Regions from separate parts of the Nocardia sp. JCM 38205 genome, predicted to be linked through region 1. Evidence: riboswitches for the same ligand, from Rfam matches in the RefSeq annotation. Region 1 holds a riboswitch; each other region holds the start of a gene.
What was found. A riboswitch is a leader RNA that binds a small molecule or an ion and turns the genes downstream of it on or off. The one in region 1 is predicted to bind S-adenosylmethionine.
Positions count from the first base shown of each region.

Region 2: it holds a riboswitch for S-adenosylmethionine, as region 1 does, so the genes downstream of both, AC4HOU_RS20320 (ABC transporter substrate-binding protein) here and AC4HOU_RS12650 (aminotransferase class V-fold PLP-dependent enzyme) in region 1, are expected to answer to the same signal.
Region 3: it holds a riboswitch for S-adenosylmethionine, as region 1 does, so the genes downstream of both, AC4HOU_RS09615 (rhodanese-like domain-containing protein) here and AC4HOU_RS12650 (aminotransferase class V-fold PLP-dependent enzyme) in region 1, are expected to answer to the same signal.

Region 1 is NZ_JBYHFL010000003.1:199,505-205,410, reverse strand. Features, by position in the region: gene AC4HOU_RS12660 (YbaK/EbsC family protein) at 1-316, shown strand, start outside; gene AC4HOU_RS12655 (flavin reductase family protein) at 443-913, shown strand; gene AC4HOU_RS12650 (aminotransferase class V-fold PLP-dependent enzyme) at 1,102-2,421, opposite strand; SAM riboswitch class IV at 2,467-2,580, opposite strand; gene AC4HOU_RS12645 (Pls/PosA family non-ribosomal peptide synthetase) at 2,784-5,906, shown strand, end outside.
Region 2 is NZ_JBYHFL010000005.1:306,876-312,781, reverse strand. Features, by position in the region: gene AC4HOU_RS20330 (ABC transporter permease) at 1-413, opposite strand, end outside; gene AC4HOU_RS20325 (ABC transporter permease) at 403-1,383, opposite strand; gene AC4HOU_RS20320 (ABC transporter substrate-binding protein) at 1,380-3,005, opposite strand; SAM riboswitch class I at 3,083-3,176, opposite strand; gene AC4HOU_RS20315 (glycosyltransferase family 2 protein) at 3,366-4,583, opposite strand; gene AC4HOU_RS20310 (LppM family (lipo)protein) at 4,619-5,386, opposite strand; gene AC4HOU_RS20305 (TerC family protein) at 5,465-5,906, opposite strand, start outside.
Region 3 is NZ_JBYHFL010000002.1:616,267-622,172, reverse strand. Features, by position in the region: gene AC4HOU_RS09630 (MarR family winged helix-turn-helix transcriptional regulator) at 102-578, opposite strand; gene AC4HOU_RS09625 (DJ-1/PfpI family protein) at 575-1,213, opposite strand; gene AC4HOU_RS09620 (O-succinylhomoserine sulfhydrylase) at 1,328-2,542, opposite strand; gene AC4HOU_RS09615 (rhodanese-like domain-containing protein) at 2,539-2,955, opposite strand; SAM riboswitch class IV at 2,975-3,089, opposite strand; gene AC4HOU_RS09610 (Rv0361 family membrane protein) at 3,155-3,625, opposite strand; gene AC4HOU_RS09605 (FAD-dependent oxidoreductase) at 3,791-5,182, shown strand; gene AC4HOU_RS09600 (amidohydrolase family protein) at 5,237-5,906, shown strand, end outside.

The sequences.
Region 1 (5,906 bases):
GCTGTACCTGCTCGACGATGATCCGGTGCTGCTGCTGGTCTCCGGCGGCCACGACGTGGATCTCGCCCACACCGGCGAACGGCTGGAAGGCACCCTCACGCCCGCCCCCGACGAGCTCGTCCTCGAAGTGACCGGCCATCCCGTGGATGCCGTCGCCCCCGTCGGCCATCCGACCAACATTCCCACCTGGGTCGACACCGCCCTGTCCCACCACCGCGAACTGTGGGCGGCCGGCGGTCATCCGGATGCGGTGTTCCGCACGACCTTTCGGGAACTGGTACGCATCACCGCGGGCCTGCCGATCGACGTGGACTGAAACCCGTGTAGCGGCAGGCAGTAGTTTCGTCATGTGACCGACGCGCATGAACCGACCGCCGCGGAAGCCCGGCTGCGGGTGCCCGACGACCTGAGCGGCATCACCGCCGAGCAGTACCGCGCCTCGATGCGGCACTATCCGTCCGGGGTGACGGTGGTGACATTGTCGTCGCCGAACGGCCCGGTCGGGTTCACGGCGACCTCGTTCGCGTCGCTGTCGCTGGAACCGCCGCTGGTGTCGTTCAATATCGCGCACACCTCGTCGAGCCTGGCGGCGATGAGCGAGGCGGATTCGGTGGTGATCCATTTCCTCGGCGAACATCAGCGCCATATCGCGCAGCGGTTCGCGCGCAGCGCCGAGGAACGCTTCACCGACCGGTCGCTGTGGACCACGCTGGACACCGGCGAACCGGTCCTGCACGGTACGCCGATCTGGCTGCGCACCACCGTCGAGCAGCGCATTCCCATCGGCGATCACACCTTCATCGTCGGCCGGGTGACCCGCGTGCACGACGCCACCGAGGAGAAGCCGGCGGCCGCGCCGCTGCTGTATCACAACGGGCGCTACCACCGCCCCACCCCGCTGGACGAGGACTGATTCGGCGCGGTCACCTGCCCGGCCTGCTCTGACCGGCTGCTGGACCACGCACCGGCACCCAGCCGCTCCGCGCAGAGGGTGCCACGGAGTGACGGCAAGCGGCTGCGCCCCGGGGCCGATGCGATGGCGGCAGTGCTCGCACCGGGTCGTCCAGAATCCCGCAACACCTCGGTGGCCGGTGCCGGCGGTCAGCCGATGAGGCAGGGCGCCGCACCCGCATCCTCGGCGCCGGTGAACGACCTGGTTTCCGGGCTCGGATTCCACAGCCCGCTGGTGCAGGTGTAATCCCATGCGGGGCCGTCCTGCACGAGCGCGGCGACCGCCGAGACCAGCCGGTCCACGTCGGCGGAATCGGTGCCGAGGCCGATGCTCGCGCGCAGCGCGCCATCGAGCCCCAGCCTGGCCAGCAGCGGATGCGCGCAGAACCGGCCGTCGCGCACACCGATGCCGTGTTCGGCCGACAGATACGCAGCCACCTGGCCGGGTGCGAAACCGTCGAGTGTGAAGGCGACGATGCCGACGGTGTCGGGGCTGTCGGACCACAGGCGCAGCAGCCGCACACCCGGGATCGCGCACAAGCCCGCGCGCAGCCGCTCGGCGAGCCGCCGTTCGTGCGCGATCACCCGCTCGGCGTCGATCTCGGACAGTGCGTCGCAGGCAGCGGCCAGGGCCGCGACACCGAGCACATTCGGCGAACCGGCCTCGTGCCGTTGCGGCGCGGGTGCCCACTCGGTGCCGTCGACGCGCACCTCACGCACCGCACCACCGCCGGCCAGGTACGGCGGCGCCGCATCGAGCCAATCCCGCTTACCCACCAGCACCCCCGCGCCGAACGGCGCGTACAGCTTGTGACCGGAGAAAGCGAGATAATCGATGCCGCACTCGCGCAGGCTGATTCGCCGATGCGGTGCCAGCTGCGCGGCGTCGACCAGGATGCGGGCGCCGCACTGGTGGGCGATCTCGGCCAGCCGGGCCAGCGGCAGCACTTCCCCGGTCACATTGGAGGCACCGGTAACCGCCAGCAGCGCAGCCGGTTTCGCGCACAACTCGGCGACGAGCCGGCGAATCGTCTCCTCGACGGTATCGGCCGCGGCCACCACGCGCCGCCCACGCCGTTGCCAGGGCAGGAAATTGGCGTGGTGTTCGACATCGAGCACCACCGTGTCGCCGGGCACGCAGGCGGCGAGCAGGTTCAGCGAGTCGGTGGTGTTGCGGGTGAAGACCACCACCTGGTCGTCTGCCGCATCCAGGAACCGGGCCACCGAACCGCGGGCGGCCTCATAGCATTCGGTGGAGATCCGCGAGGCGTAGCCGGCGCCGCGGTGCACGCTGGCGTAGAGCGGCAGCAGCCGCTGCACCCGGTCGGCGACCTGAGCCAGCGCGGGCGCGCTCGCGGCATAGTCGAAATTGGCGTAAGTGCAGGTCCCGCCCTGTACGAGGGGTACCTGGAGGTCGTCTCCGGAGACCCTGGCGAGGGCGGCACAGGTCTGATCGAACACAGCGGTCATCACGTCATCCCATCGGCTTAGGGACCCGCGAAAGAGGATTCGTCGAGTCCGCGCTTGCCGCGCCCGGTCGGGCGTCGGCCCGGTCGTCACCCGGAGCACCCCACCGCGGAGGAGGGTTGCCGGCCAGCAAGCCGGGGCTTGACGCTGGCACTCATGACCTGTGGCGAGATTGGCAGACCGGCCGCGCCGCTGTCAACCCGTCCCGCGCTGCGGGTACCGTTGACTACTGGTCACCGGGGTGTTTTCCGTTTGCCCATTGGTAACCCTCGTATGAAACAACCGTCTTCGAGAATTAGTTGGTGAGGCCGTACCGCCGAACATGGTTACTGCCGGACAGTGCTGAGGAAGGTGGGCCGGACGTGATGCTCCAGCCGCAGATCGACACCGATGGTTCGGTCCAGGAGCTCGATCCGCTGCTACGTTCGACCCTCGCCCCACCTGCGCGAACGCTGGTCGACATCCTCGCCGAGACGGCACGTGCCCATCCGGACGCCCCCGCCATCGACGACGGCGATACCGCCCTCACCTACACCGAGCTCCTCGCCGAGATCGCCGCGACGGTCGAGCGCCTCGGCGCGGCGGGGGTGCGGCGCGGCGACCGCGTCGGGGTGCGGATGCCGTCCGGTACCCGTGAGCTCTACGTCACGATTCTCGCGGTACTGCACGCGGGCGCGGCCTACGTACCCGTGGACGCCGACGATCCCGACGAACGCGCCCGCCTGGTCTTCGGCGAGGCGCGGGTCACCGCGATCGTCACCGCCGCCGGGATCGAAGCGACCGAGCACGCCAGCACGGCAAACGATGGGCAACCCGACGGGCCGCAGCAGCCCTCCCCCGCCGACGACGCCTGGATCATCTTCACCTCCGGCTCCACCGGCACGCCGAAAGGTGTTGCGGTAACCCATCGCAACGCTGCCGCCCTGGTCGACGCCGAGGCCCGGTTGTTCCTCCGCGATGCCCCGATCGGCCCCGGCGACCGGGTGCTGGCCGGACTGTCGGTGGCCTTCGACGCCTCCTGTGAGGAGATGTGGCTGGCCTGGCGGCACGGCGGCTGTCTGGTCCCCGCACCTCGCGCGCTGGTGCGCACCGGCGCCGATCTCGGTCCGTGGCTGGTGCGGCACGAGATCAGCGTCGTCTCCACCGTGCCGACGCTGGCGGCGACCTGGCCCGCCGAAGCGCTGGAACCGGTGCGGCTGCTCATCTTCGGCGGCGAGGCCGTGCCGCCGGAGCTGGCCGAACGTCTGGCGGGCGACCCGGAATCCGAACGCGAGGTGTGGAACACCTACGGCCCCACCGAAACCACCGTCGTCGCGTGCGCGGCGCTGCTGGACGGGAACTGGCCGGTGCGCATCGGTTTGCCGCTGGACGGCTGGGATCTGGCCGTCGTCGACGCCGCCGGTAATCCGGTGGGCGAGGGCGAATCCGGCGAACTGGTGATCGGCGGCGTCGGCCTGGCCCGCTATCTGGATCCGGCCAAGGACGCCGAGAAGTACGCGCCGCTGGCCTCCCTCGGCTGGGAACGCGCCTACCGCAGCGGCGATCTGGTGCGCAACGACAAGGCCGGACTGGTCTTCATCGGCCGCGCCGACGATCAGGTGAAGGTGGGCGGGCGCCGCATCGAACTCGGCGAACTCGACAACGCGCTGCAACATCTGCCCGGGGTGAGCGGTGCGGCCGCCGCCGTCCGCACCACCGCCGCAGGCAATCAGATCCTGGTCGGCTACCTCACCGGTATCCCACCCGATTACGACATCAAGGCCGCCCGCGCGCTGCTCGCCGAGCAATTGCCCGCCCCGCTGGTGCCGCGGCTGGTGGTGGTGCCGGAACTACCCACCCGCACCTCGGGCAAAGTCGACCGCGACGCCCTGCCCTGGCCGGTGGGCGGCAGCGACGAGACCGTCGACCACGGGCTCACCGGCACCGCCGCCTGGGTGGCCGAGCTGTGGAGTTCGATCCTCGGCGCCGAGATCACCGGCGCGGACGCTGATTTCTTCGATCTCGGCGGCGGCTCGCTCTCGGCGGCACAGCTGGTGACCGCACTGCGGCAACGGTATCCGCGCATCGCGGTCGCCGACCTGTACGACCATCCGCGGCTGGGCGCGCTGGCCGAATTCCTCGACGAGACCGCGCCGTCGGACGCCGTCGTCGAACGGACCGTCCGCCCGACGCCGCTGTCCGCACAGTGCGCCCAAGTCCTCGCCACCCTTCCGTTGACCACGCTCACCGGCCTGCAATGGCTCACCTGGTTGGCCATCGCGGGCAATATCGCGAGCTGGGCGGGCGCGCTGCCCTGGCTGCCGCAGCTGTCGTGGTGGTGGACGCTGCTGCTGTTCGTCGTCTTCATCACCCCGCTGGGCCGGATGAGCATCTGTGTCGCAGGCGCCCGGCTGCTGTTGCGCGGGGTCGCACCCGGCAGCTATCCGCGCGGTGGTTCGGTGCATCTGCGGCTGTGGGCGGCGGTGCGGCTCTCGGAGGCCAGTGGTGCCGAGAACCTGTCCGGCGCACCGTGGATGGTGCCGTTCGCGCGGGCATTGGGCGCGAAGATCGGCAAGGGCGTCGACCTGCACACGCTGCCGCCGGTGACCGGAATGCTCGAACTCGGCGACGGATGCAGCGTCGAGCCCGAAGTGGACCTGTCCGGTTACTGGATCGACGGCGACGTCGTGCATATCGGGCCCATCGTGGTCGGCCGCGGCGCGGTGATCGGCGCGCGCTCGATCCTGCTGCCCGGCACCAAGATCGGCCGTGACGCCGAGATCGCGGCCGGTTCGGCGGTCTCCGGGAAGGTCAAGCCGGATCAGGAGTGGGCGGGCTCGCCCGCGGTGAAGGTCGGCAAGGCCAGGCACCGCTGGCCCGCCGAGACGCCGAAACGCGCGATTCACTGGGTGCTCGCGTTCGCCATCAGCTCGATGGGCCTGGCCGCGATGCCCATTCTCGGGCTGGCCGCCGGTGGCGCGCTGATCGTCTGGTGGATCCGCGACACCACCACCATCGCGGGCGCACTCGGACGTGGCCTGCTCATGCTGCCGGTGGCCACCCTGGTGAGCCTGCTCGTCTACGCCGTGGCCACGGTGCTCGCGGTGCGGGTGCTCAGCCTCGGCCTCACCGAGGGCTACCACCCGGTTCGCAGCCGCGTCGGCTGGCAGGTGTGGGCCACCGAACGGCTGCTCGACGGCGCCCGCAACTTCCTGTTCCCGCTCTACGCCAGCCTGCTCACCCCCATCTGGTTGCGGCTGCTCGGCGCCAAGATCGGTAAGCGGGTGGAAGCTTCGACGGTATTGCTGCTGCCGAAGTTCACCACCGTCGCCGATGGCGCGTTCCTGGCCGACGACACCATGATCGCCAGTTACGAACTCGGCGGCGGCTGGCTGCGCATCGGCGAGGCGAAGGTCGGCAAACGCGCCTTCCTCGGCAACTCCGGGATGACCGCGCCCGGGCGCCGGGTGCCGAAGAACGGGCTGGTCGCCGTGCTCTCGGCCGCCCCG
Region 2 (5,906 bases), on a different contig from region 1:
ACAACCCGCATCACGACCATGTCCACCACACCGCCGAGCGCACCGGCGAGCAGGCCGAGCAGCGTGCCGGCCACCAGGGCGATGGCGACCGCCGTCAGGGTCGCGGTGAGCGACAGGCCCGCTCCGTGCACCATCCGCGTGTACAGGTCGCGGCCGAGATTGTCGGTACCGAACCAGTGCTCGGCGCTGGGCGGCTGGAATTTCTGTGCCGGAACACCTTTCAACGGGTCGCCGCCGGCGAACACCGACGGCGCCAGCGCCCAGCCGATAACCAGCACGAGCACCGCGCTCGCCGGAATCAGGGCCGCGTTGCCGCGCACCAGGTGCCACGCCCGGCGCCGGCGCGGCGGCTGCTTCCGTTCCTCGGCCGCAGCGGTCGTCGTCGCGGGCCGTTCGAGCAGCTCAAGCGACATCGGTGACCTCCCTGCGCTCGCTCGGGCGCACCGAGTGCCCGGCACGACCCCCACCTCCGGCGATTCGCGGATCCAGCACGGGATACAGCAGATCCACCGCGAGGTTGACGACGACGAAGGCCAGCGCGCTCACCAGCACGATGCCCTGCACCACCGGAATGTCCTGGGCCAGCACCGACGTCTGAGTGAGCCGGCCGAGCCCCGGCCGGGCGAACACCGTCTCCACCACCACCGAACCGGCGAGCATGGTGCCCACCAGCACACCGGCGATGGTGAACGCGGGCACGCTCGCCAATCGCGCCACATGCCTGCGTTGCACCCACCAGCGCGAGGCGCCCTTGGCCAGCGCCACTTCGGTGAACGGCTGCCGCCACGTCGATTCCAGCCCGGCGGCCAGCACCTGCGCGATCACCGCCCCGATCGGGATGGCCAGCGTCACTGCCGGCAGCACCAGCCCACCGAACGCGGGCGCCAGCTGCCAGCGAAAGGAGAACAGCTGCAACAGGATCAGCGCGGTCCAGAACGTCGGCATCGATACCCCGACCGGCGGCAGCGCGGCCAGGGCCGAACGCAGCCACGGTGTGCGGGTGTAGGTGGCGGCGAAGGCCAGCGCGGTGCCGCCGGCCGCGGCGAACAGCAGGGCAAGCCCGGTGAGGGCGAGAGTCGAGGGCAGGGCGTCGACGATCGCCTCGGTGACCGGCTGCCCGGTGGCGATGGAGCGGCCCAGATCGCCGCGCACCGCATGCGACAGCGAACTCAGGTACTGCTCCCACAGCGGTTGATCCAGGCCGTACCTGGCGCGCATCTCGGCGAGGGCGGCCGCGTCCACCGGGGTGCCGCCGCCACCGCCGTCGGCCGCGATGGCCACCGGATCCGACGGCAGCAGGTACAGCACGACGAAGGAGATGGTGAACGCCGCCCACAGCACCCAGACCGCGGCCACGCACCGCAGCAGCACATACCGGGTCATGGCCGACGTCCGCTCAGCCAGGTGTCGAAGAACTGCAACCGGGCCGAGGCGTCGAACTTCAGGTCCTGCACGGCCGGGCCCGCACCGATGGCCTGCGACAACTCGACGGTCGGGATCCACAGTCCCTGATCGAGGATCTGCTGCTGGGCCTGCCCGATCAGCGCCGCCCGTGCCTGTGGGTCCACCGCACCGAGTTGTGCGGTCAGCACGTCGTCGAGAGCCTGGATCGGCGGGCGGACATTGAAATTGCGGCCGTCCAGGCCGAATCCGGTGCGCAGGATGTCGCCGTCGGCGCGGGTGCTGTTGTAGTACAGCGCGTCGAAATCCTTGCTGTTCTGCCGTGCGGTGTACTCGGCGATGGACACCAGGTCCAGCGTGAGGTCCACGCCCACCGACCGCAGCTGCTGCTGGATCAGTTCGAGGATCGCCTGATTACCGGCGAACACCTGACTGAACGTCACCGCGAATCCCAGGCGCTGCCCATCCTTGACCCGGATGCCGTCCGCGTCGGGCAGCCAGCCCGCCCGATCGAGGATGGCCCGCGCGGCGTCGGGATCGAAACTCACTGTCCGGGAAAGATCCTGGTATCCCGGCGTTCTGGAAGCGAGCACACTGGTCGCCGGACGGAACTGCGGCCCGAGCACGGTGTCGACGAGCTCGCGCCGGTCGATCGCGGTGAGCAGCGCACGGCGCACGTCGGGATCACGCAACGGTCCACGGGTCACATTCGGCTGGAATCCGAACGGGATACCCGGATTGGGGGTGCTGAGCACCCGGCCACCGCCGGCCTCGATCTGCGGTGCGTCCTGGGGGAGCGCGTCGCTGGCCGCATCGAGCTGATCCGAGGACAGCGAACCGGTCCGCACCCCGGATTCGGGCACCACGGTGAACTCGATGCGGTCGAGGTAGGCCTCACCCCGATGGCCGAACACCGCCGAGCCCCAGCGGTAGCCGGGGCGTTTCACCAGCGTGGCGGAGACGTCCTGGCGGTAGTCGGCGTAGGTGAACGGACCCGAGCCCACCGTCGCCGTACCCGCGCAGCGGTCCTCGGCGGGCAAGGCGGTGGTGGCGTCGGCGAGGATGCCGAGCTGCGGCGTCGAGGACGCTTGCAGGAATTGCGTATTCGGCGCGCTGAACTCCACCCGCGCCGTCAACGGATCGACCACCGTGGTGCCGACATAGCCGGTGAGGTAGCTGCTGCCCAGCGGTGCCTTGACGGCGCCGAGGGTGCGCACGATCGAATCGAAGCTCTTGCGCACCGAGTCGGCGGTCAGCGGTGTGCCGTCGCTGAAGCTCACCCCGTCGGCGAGGTGGAAGGTGAACGTCTTCGCGTCCGGGGCGATCTCCCAGCTGGTGGCCAGCCACGGCCGCAACTCGCCGGTCTCGGGATCTTGGTCGGTCAGCGAATCGACCACCTGCCGCGTCACATAGATCGTCTGGTTGGTGCCTGCCTGCGCGGGATCGGCGCAGGTCGGTGCCTGTGACAGGCCATAGCGCAACACCCCGCCCGGCTGCGGAGGGCCCGCGTCGGGCCCCGGCGTCGTGGTCCCGGAGCCGCAGGCGGCCAGGGTGGCGGCGGTGAGCACCGCGCCGGCAAAAGCCGCCTTGACGGGTACGGCCATGTCGTCGTCCTTTCTGACACGACCGACGAGCCCGGCGCGTCGCCGCGACGTGCGGACTGCGGACTCGACCATGTGTGCCTCCATCGGTCCCGGCAGAAGCACCCGCACCCGTGGACCGGGGGGTTGCTGCGACGTCGGCGAGCCAGGTCTCTCGGTCGCTCTGGATGGTGTCGCCGGACCGGAACCGGGTGGGCCTCCGGTCGGGCCGAATCATCATGCGTCGCAGGGAAACCGCAGCACAATGGTAGTAATCAGGGTGAGTTGAGCCCTTGTCCGGCGAGCCGGTGCGCGGTCGGGTAGGGGTGCGAAACGGGTGCCGCGGGCGCCTGCTCGGAGAGTGTGAGATCACGGGTCTCGGCCTCACTGCGTGAGCGAGCGGCCCTTCCACACGAGTGTCCGGCGCCGCCGGGCGCGGCGTGAACGTGCCCAGAGGTAGAGGTAGGCCGCGACCGATACCGGATGGGCGCACGCGGCGAGGATGTCGTCGCGACCGGGTGCCGCACCGCTGTCCAGGCGGCAGGTCACGAGGCGTCCCGCGACCGCGGCCACATAGCCCATCAGGCCGATCCGCCGGACCCGCCCGTGCCCGGCAACCAGGGCCAGCGGCGGCACCCAGTAGGCGAGCGCGGCAACGGCGCCCACCGCGAAACCACCTGCCGCCGAACCGCCGTAGGCCGACCAGAGCCACCGCGTATACCCGGCCTCCAGTTCGGCCGCATCACGGTACATGCGGGTGCATGCCATCGATCCGGCCGCCACCACTTCGGTGCGCAGGCCCTGACGCCGCATCACCCTGGCGATATCGAGATCCTCGGTGACGCTGCCCGCCACCGCCGCATGCCCGCCGATGGCTCGGTAGGCCGCCGCGTCGAAGGCCAGGAACTGCCCGCACGCCACCGCCATCGACGGGCGCGCACCCCGGTTCGCGAGCGCGATCGGCAGCGTCGTGGCCCACGACCAGCACAGCAGCGGCTGTACCAGTTGTTCGGCGGCCGAGTGCGCGAGTTGCCGCGGCCAGGGCGAGACCAGTGCGCAACGCCGCGCCCGCAATTCGGTCACCGCCGCGGCGATCGCCGCGGGTGCCAGCCGCACGTCGGCATCGACGAAGATCAACGCGGTGGCGCCGGTCGCGGCGGCCGCCTCGGCCAGCCCGGCGCACGCGGCGGCCTTACCGGTCCACCCCGGCTCGGGTTCGTCGTCGCAGCGCAGCACGGTGATGCGCGGGTCGTCGCCGGCCGCGTGCCGCGCCGCCGTCTCGGTGCCATCGGTCGAGCCGTCATCGAGGATCAGCACCCGCAACCCGGGCACACCCGTCTGCGCGCGCAGATCCGCGACCAGCCGCGGCAGCCGCTCGGCCTCGTCGCGCGCGGGGACACAGACGGCCACGGGCTCGGGCACCGGCGGGCCAGGCCGCAACCGGCGCATCGTCAGCAGATTCCCCACCGCGACAGCGCATCCCGCCACCGCGATCCCGGCGCCCACCCGCACCGCCCGCGCGACCAGCGGATGCGGTTCGCGCCGCGCTCGCGCATCGGAAGCGGCGCGCCGACGCCGCAACCCACCAGCCCCGCCGGTCATCGTCGCTCGACCACGCCGGGCCGGCACACCCTTACCTACTTACTGCGCACTTCGCGCCACCAACGGCCGAGGTCGAAGCTCGGTTCCGGGGCGTTCGGCGGCGCCGGATTGCGGTTGACGTAGGCCATGGCCGCCACCACGGCCGCCACGGCCAGGGTGATGCCGCCGACGATGCCTGCCCAGCCGGCGAACGAGCGGGTGTTCGGGTCGGCGTAACTCACCTCGGCGCGAATATTGGTGACGTCGCCGGGCGGCAGCTTCCACGACACCACCGAATCGCCCTCACGATTACCGTTCGTCTTAGCGATGCGGGCCGGGAACGCGATGCTGAACTGCACGTCCGAGCCGTGCGGCGGCACCGATTTCAGGTCGACGCGGCCATTGAGGCTGACCAGATCGCCGGTGCGCTGGAACTGCAACTGGAACATGCCCTGGGTCTGCTCCGACAGCTGACCGAGCTGCTGCACCTCACCGAAGTTCAGATCGTCGAAGAACACCTGACTGCCGACGTAGCCATCCTGGCTGTAGGGCTCCACCCGCATCTTGGTGGCCAGCGCGTCCGGCGCCTTCAACTGCGGGCCCTTGTCCTCGGGGTTGGCCGGGATCACCGCGGCGACGATACGGCCGGAGACCCGGTCGTTGGACGAGACACCCATCGAGGCCTGCACCCGCAGGCAGCCGGCCAGCACCGGCACCAGCAGAGCCGCCAGCAACACGGCCGCCGTCACCCGGATCCCGGGGCGGGGCGCGCGCGGCGAGGGGGCCGGAACGTCGGGTGTCGTGGTGTCGGGACTCGGCTGCACGGGTGACATCGTGCCAGGCGCGCGCCGCGCCACGCACGCGACACCGCGCATCGGCGCGATAGTCCCAGGTGGGTCTCGCTACCGGCTGCGCGCGGCCACCGCTTCGTCGTGGCGGCGATGGGCACGGTGCAGCAGCTCCATCAGTTCGTCCTCCTGCCGGATCCGTCGCCGGTACTTCTCCGGCAGCGCGCGCAGCCGCTGCTCCTCGCTGCGCAGCAGCCCGAAGATCCGGTCGCGTTCGGCCTGATCGGCGGTGTAGCCGAGGTCGAGGTAGTCGGTGGCGTGCCTGCGGGCATTGGCCACGGCCTGCTGGGCGCGCCCGCGCGGACTGATCACCGACACCACCACGGTGACCACCAGCACCAGCAGGATCACCAGCAGCGACGCACCGGTACTGATCTCGCCCACATGCACCGGATCGCCGTTGTTGATGAACGGCAGATTGTTCTCGTGCAGCGCGTGCAGGATCAGCTTGACGCCGATGAAACCGAGGATCGCCGCCAGTCCGAACGACAGGTAG
Region 3 (5,906 bases), on a different contig from region 1:
GACAGGTGCAGGGGTTACCCCGCAGGCCGTCTCGCCGCGGCCGTCGTCGATGGAGCCCGAGCAGGTCCCCGGACACGCCGGGTCCGCGACCGACTGCCCGCCTATTCGCGCGGTGTGCCGATGACGTCGAGCGCCGCACTGAGGCGCACCAACGCGGCAACGGTCGGCGCGAAATCGGGGCCGAGTTCGTCGGCCAACCGCTGGGCCATCACCGCATGGTGCGGACGGATCAGGGCGATCGCCGCGCGGCCGGATTCGGTGACCGCCACCAGCTTGGCGCGCCGGTGCGCCGGATTGGGGCGGTACTCGGCCAGCCCCTTGTCGACCAGCAGGTCCGCGATGCGCTGCACGCTCTGGCGGGTGATGCCCATGGCGCGGGCGATGCCGGCGACCGACTGCGGCCCGCGCAGCACGGCGCCGAGCACCTGCCACCAGGCCGCCGTCATCCCGGCCGGGGCGGCCAATTCCTCGGCGATGGCGAGGAATTGGCCGTTCAAGCGGAATGTGGTGATCGCCGCGGTACTGAACAGATCCTGCTCGGCATGGGCGGCGACAGACCGGCCGGAATCGACACTCACGAGGCCGCCGCCTTGGCCTCCCACTCGGCCAGCACGGGGTACGCGGACGCATCGCTCTTGGCGAACAGCCGGTACCAGGCATCGAGCACCTGCGGCTCGAACAGGTCGAGCCTGGCGAAGATCTCCCGGGCGAATTCCCATGGCGCGGAGGGGCCCGCGGTGATCAGGTCACCATCGGTGACCGCGGGCGCGTCGACATAGTTGGCCGCCCCGGCATATCCGCTCGCGGCGAGGTATTCGGCGGCGCCGCTGGTGTGCCGGCGCTCATCGAGCAGGCCCTCTTTGGCGAGGCCGAAGGTGGCACCGCAGATGGCGGCGACCGGAACGCCCGCTTCGAGGAACTTCCGCGCCGCGTAGGCGAAACCACTGAGTCCGCCGCGGTCCCACAGTTCCGATCCCGGCAGGATCAGCAGCGCACTGTCGGCGGCGTCGAGTTCGGCCAGCGCCAGATCCGGCACGATGCGCATCCCGCCCATGGTGGTCACGGTCTCGCCCATCGGCGCGACAGTGCGGACCTGAAAGCTACCGGGTTCGCGCTGCAAACCCACGTTGTGGTTGATCTGCGCGATCGCCGCACCCACTTCCCAGTCGGCGAGCAGATCGTAAACGGCTACGTGCACTGTCTTCGTGGTCATGACAGTATGCTGTCATGTTTGACAGGATGCTGTCAATACCTCGGATGTGAAAAAGGGCCGGCACCACCGGGCACCGGCCCTTTCCGCAGCGTACGGACGCCGCGGCGAGCGAACTCAGCTCAGCGCGTGCTCCAGATCGCCGAGCAGATCCTCCACATCCTCTAGCCCCACCGAGATGCGCACGACACCGTCGCTGAGCCCGATGGTGGCGCGTCCCTCCGGCCCCATCGCGCGATGGGTTGTGGTGGCCGGATGGGTGATCAGGGTCTTCGCATCACCCAGGTTGTTGGACAGGTCGACGATGCGCAGCCGGTTCAGCACCTCGAAGGCGCGCTTCTTCGCCTCGTGCTCGGGCGCCTTCAACTCGAAGGTGACAACGGTGCCGCCGCCGCTCATCTGACTCGCGGCCAGGTCGTATTGCGGATGCGATTCCAGGAACGGGTATTTCACCCAGCTGACAGCGTCGTTGCCCTCCAGGAACCGCGCGATCCGCAGGGCGGATTCGGTCGAATGCTTCACCCGCAGCGGCATCGTCTCCAGGCCCTTGAGCAGCGTCCAGGCGTTGAACGGGCTGAGCGCGGGGCCGGTGTGGCGCATCAGATTCTTGACCGGCCCGCCGATGTAATCCGCGGAACCGAGGATCGCACCGCCGAGCACCCGGCCCTGCCCGTCGATGTGCTTGGTGCCCGAATACACCACCACATCGGCACCGAGCTCGAAGCCGCGTTGCAGCAGGGGCGTAGCGAAGACGTTGTCCAGCACCACTTTCGCGCCCGCCGCATGGGCCAGCTCGCTCACCCGGCGCACGTCGACCAGGGTCTGCATCGGGTTGGCAGGGGTCTCGAAGAACACCGCGGTGGTCGGCACCGACAGCGCCTGCTCCCACTGGTCGAGATCCTCGCCGTCGACGAACACCGTCTCCACGCCCCAGCGCGGCAGAATCTCGTTGCACACCACGAAACACGAACCGAACAGACTGCGCGCGGCCACCAGCCGGTCACCCGCACCGAGCAGCGCGCCCAGCGCGGTGAAGACCGCTGCCATGCCGCTGGCGGTGGCGAAGCACGCTTCGGCGCCGTCGATCAGCCGCATCCGCTCCTCGAAGGTGGCGACCGTCGGATTGCCGTAGCGGGAGTAGACGAAATGCTCGACGTCACCGGTGAACGCCGCCTCGGCCGCCTCCGCACTCTCGTAGACGAAGCCCGAGGTCAGGTAGAGCGCTTCGGAGGTCTCCTCGAACCCAGAGCGCCGCAGGCCGCCGCGCACGCCGAGGGTGGCCGGACCGACGCCCTCCGGCAGCGGCCGGTCGAACGCACCGCCGGTGATCACGACTGCCGCCAGGGCAGGCCGTCGGCACGCCAGCCGGCGCTACCGCGGTGACCGAACTCGTCGAGCGGGCCCTCGAACCCCTCGCTGACGTTGTACGACGGCTCGATGCCCGCGCTGGTCGCCAGGCTGGCGGCATGCGCCGAACGCTGGCCGGAGCGACACAGGAACACCACCGGGGCATCCGGGTCACGCCCGTCGAGGATGGTGCGCAGCTGCTGGGCGAACTCGGGATTACGCGCGCCGGTGCCGTCGACCCATTCGATCAGCACGGTCTGCCGGTCGATGGCGCTGGTGTCGGGGATGCCGACGAATTTCCATTCGGCCTCGGTCCGCACGTCCACCAGAACCGCCCGGGGATCGTCGCGCAATATCTCCCACGCCTGTTTCGGAGTGATGTCGCCGGCATAAGTCATGTGTGGCACCTTCCTCGAGAATCCGCACTTGCCGCATCTGGCTTCGATGCGCGCCAGGTCGTCACCCGGAGCACCCCACCGCGGAGGAGGGTTGCCGGCCAGCAAGCCGGGGCTTGACGCTGGCACTCATGACCTGAAATGAGATTGCCTGGCCGGGGGTTGCCCTGTCAAACCCCCGATCAGGGCCTTGCGCTGGGGTTCAGTGGCAGACCAGCCAGGTGTTGTCGACCCGTTTCAGGGTCCAGTTCCCGGCTGCCTCGGCGCCATCGACCTTGCTGGTGACGGTGGCGGTCGCGCGGTCGCCCTCGACCTTCAGATCCTCGAGTTTCGTGATTTCTACGGCTTTTCCGGTCTCGCCTTCGTCCAGCCTGCCCGCCATCGGCGAGCGCTTCGGATCGAAGTCCGGGCACACCGCCTCCTCCGGCGGAAGCAGGCCGTAGCGCGAACTCACCTCACCGAAGTCACGCACCGCGGCGGCTACCCGGTCGGCCTCTGTGACATTTTTCTCAACCGGCGAGACCAGCTCGGCGATGACGATGACGGCGAGCACGAGCGCCGCGATCACCGCGGCGATGATGAACGGCGCCATCGACCGGGTCGAATCGCCGGATTCGGGCTCGTCGCCCGGTTCGCGCCGGGCCGCGCCCGGATCTGGCTGCTGATCGCTCATGAGCTGATGATCCCTTGGTCCCCCGAGGCCACTCGCGAGGCCCCCGATAGAATCGGCGGGATCGCGGCCGGTGCCGTGCAGGTGAAATCCAGCCGTGCGTCAAGTTAGCCTAAGCTAAACACCGACGCCCATTAACTGTCTCGACCAATAAGGTGCGCGTAAACGATGACCGAACAGACCGCAGCTGCACGCCCGCTCCGCATCGCGATCGTGGGTGCCGGACCGGCCGGTATCTACGCCGCCGACGCGTTGATGAAGTCGGATGCGGATGTGTCCATCGACCTCTATGAGCGCATGCCGGCGCCGTTCGGCCTGATCCGCTACGGCGTCGCCCCCGACCACCCGCGCATCAAGGGCATCATCACCGCCCTGCACAAGGTGCTCGACAAGCCGCAGGTTCGCCTGCTCGGCAATATCGATTACGGCTCCGACATCACCCTCGACGACCTGCGGGTCTACTACGACGCGGTGATCTTCTCCACCGGCGCCAACGCCGACCGCGCCCTGCCGATCCCCGGTATCGACCTGGACGGCTCCTACGGCGCCGCCGACTTCGTCTCCTGGTACGACGGCCACCCGGATGTGCCGCGCACCTGGCCGCTGGATGCGGAGAAGGTCGCCGTCCTCGGTGTCGGCAACGTCGCGCTGGACATCGCGCGCGTGCTGGCCAAGACCGGCGACGAACTGCTGCCCACGGAGATCCCGCCGAACGTCTACAAGGGCCTCAAGGAGAACAAGGCCGTCGAGGTGCACGTCTTCGGGCGTCGCGGCCCGGCGCAGGCCAAGTTCACCCCGCTGGAGCTGCGCGAACTGGATCATTCGCCGACCATCGAGGTCATCGTCGATCCCGAGGACATCGACTACGACGAGGGCTCCGAGGCCGCGCGCCGCCACTCCAAGCAGGTCGACATGGTCGCCAACACCCTCGAGCAGTGGGCCATCCGCGATCAGGGCAACCGCCCGCACCGGCTCTACCTGCACTTCTTCGAGTCGCCCGCCGAGGTGCTCGGCGACGAGAACGGCAAGGTCGTCGGCCTCAAGACCGAGCGCACCCAGCTCGACGGCACCGGCAACGTCAAGGGCACCGGCGAGTACAAGACCTGGGATGTGCAGGCGGTCTACCGCGCCGTCGGCTACCTGTCGCAGAACATCACCAACCTGCCCTTCGACGATCAGGCCGGCGTGGTGCCCAACGAGGCCGGCCGCGTGCTGGCCGACGAAGACGCCGACGGCAAGGCGCGCTACATGCCCGCCACCTACGTCACCGGCTGGATCAAGCGCGGCCCGGTCGGCCTCATCGGCCACACCAAGGGCGACGCCAACGAGACCGTGGCCTGCCTGCTCGACGACAGCAAGGACTTCACCCCCGCCGAACGCCCCGAGCCCGAAGCGGTGATCGAGTTCCTCGAGGGCAAGGGCATCCCGTTCACCACCTGGGACGGCTGGTACCGCCTCGACGCCCACGAGCGGGCCCTCGGCGAACCCGAAGGCCGCGAGCGCGTCAAGGTCGTGGAACGCGAGGACATGCTGCGCGCCAGCGAGCCGCACAAAGTCTGACCGCTCCCCGGGATCGGGGAGGCGCGAAATCCGACGCTGAGGCATGCTGTACACGTGTTCGATGCCCATGTCCACATCATCGATCCGCGGTTTCCGCTGATCGAGAATGAGGGCTACCTGCCGGAGCCCTACACCATCGATGACTATCGAAAGCGTATGTCGCGCTTCGACATCACCGGTGGGGCCGTGGTCAGCGCGTCCTTCCAGGGCAGCGATCAGAGCTATCTGCGGGCGGCGCTGGCCGAACTCGGCGAGGGCTGGGTCGGCGTCACCCGGCTGCCGCTGGACGCGGGTGACGAGGAGATCGTCGAGCTGGACAAGGTCGGGGTGCGGGCGCTGCGGTTCAACCTCAAGCGTGCCGCCGCCGACATCGCCGCCATGACATTGCAGGCGGTGCGCGCCTACGAGCTCGCGGGCTGGCATGTCGAGGTCTATATCGACGGTCAGATGCTGGCCTCGCTGCAACCGGTGGTGTTGAAGCTGCCCGCCCTGTCGGTCGACCACATGGGCATGTCCGAGGAAGGACTGCCGTTCCTGCTGGATCTGGTCGACCGCGGCGCCAGGGTGAAGGCCACCGGGTTCGGCCGCGTCGACATGGAGGTCGCCGCCGCGCTGCGCCGCATTCACGCGGTGAACCCGGAAGCCCTGATGTTCGGCACCGACCTTCCGGGCACCCGTGCGGGCAGGCCGTTCGAAGACTCGGATGTCGACCTGATCTGCGACG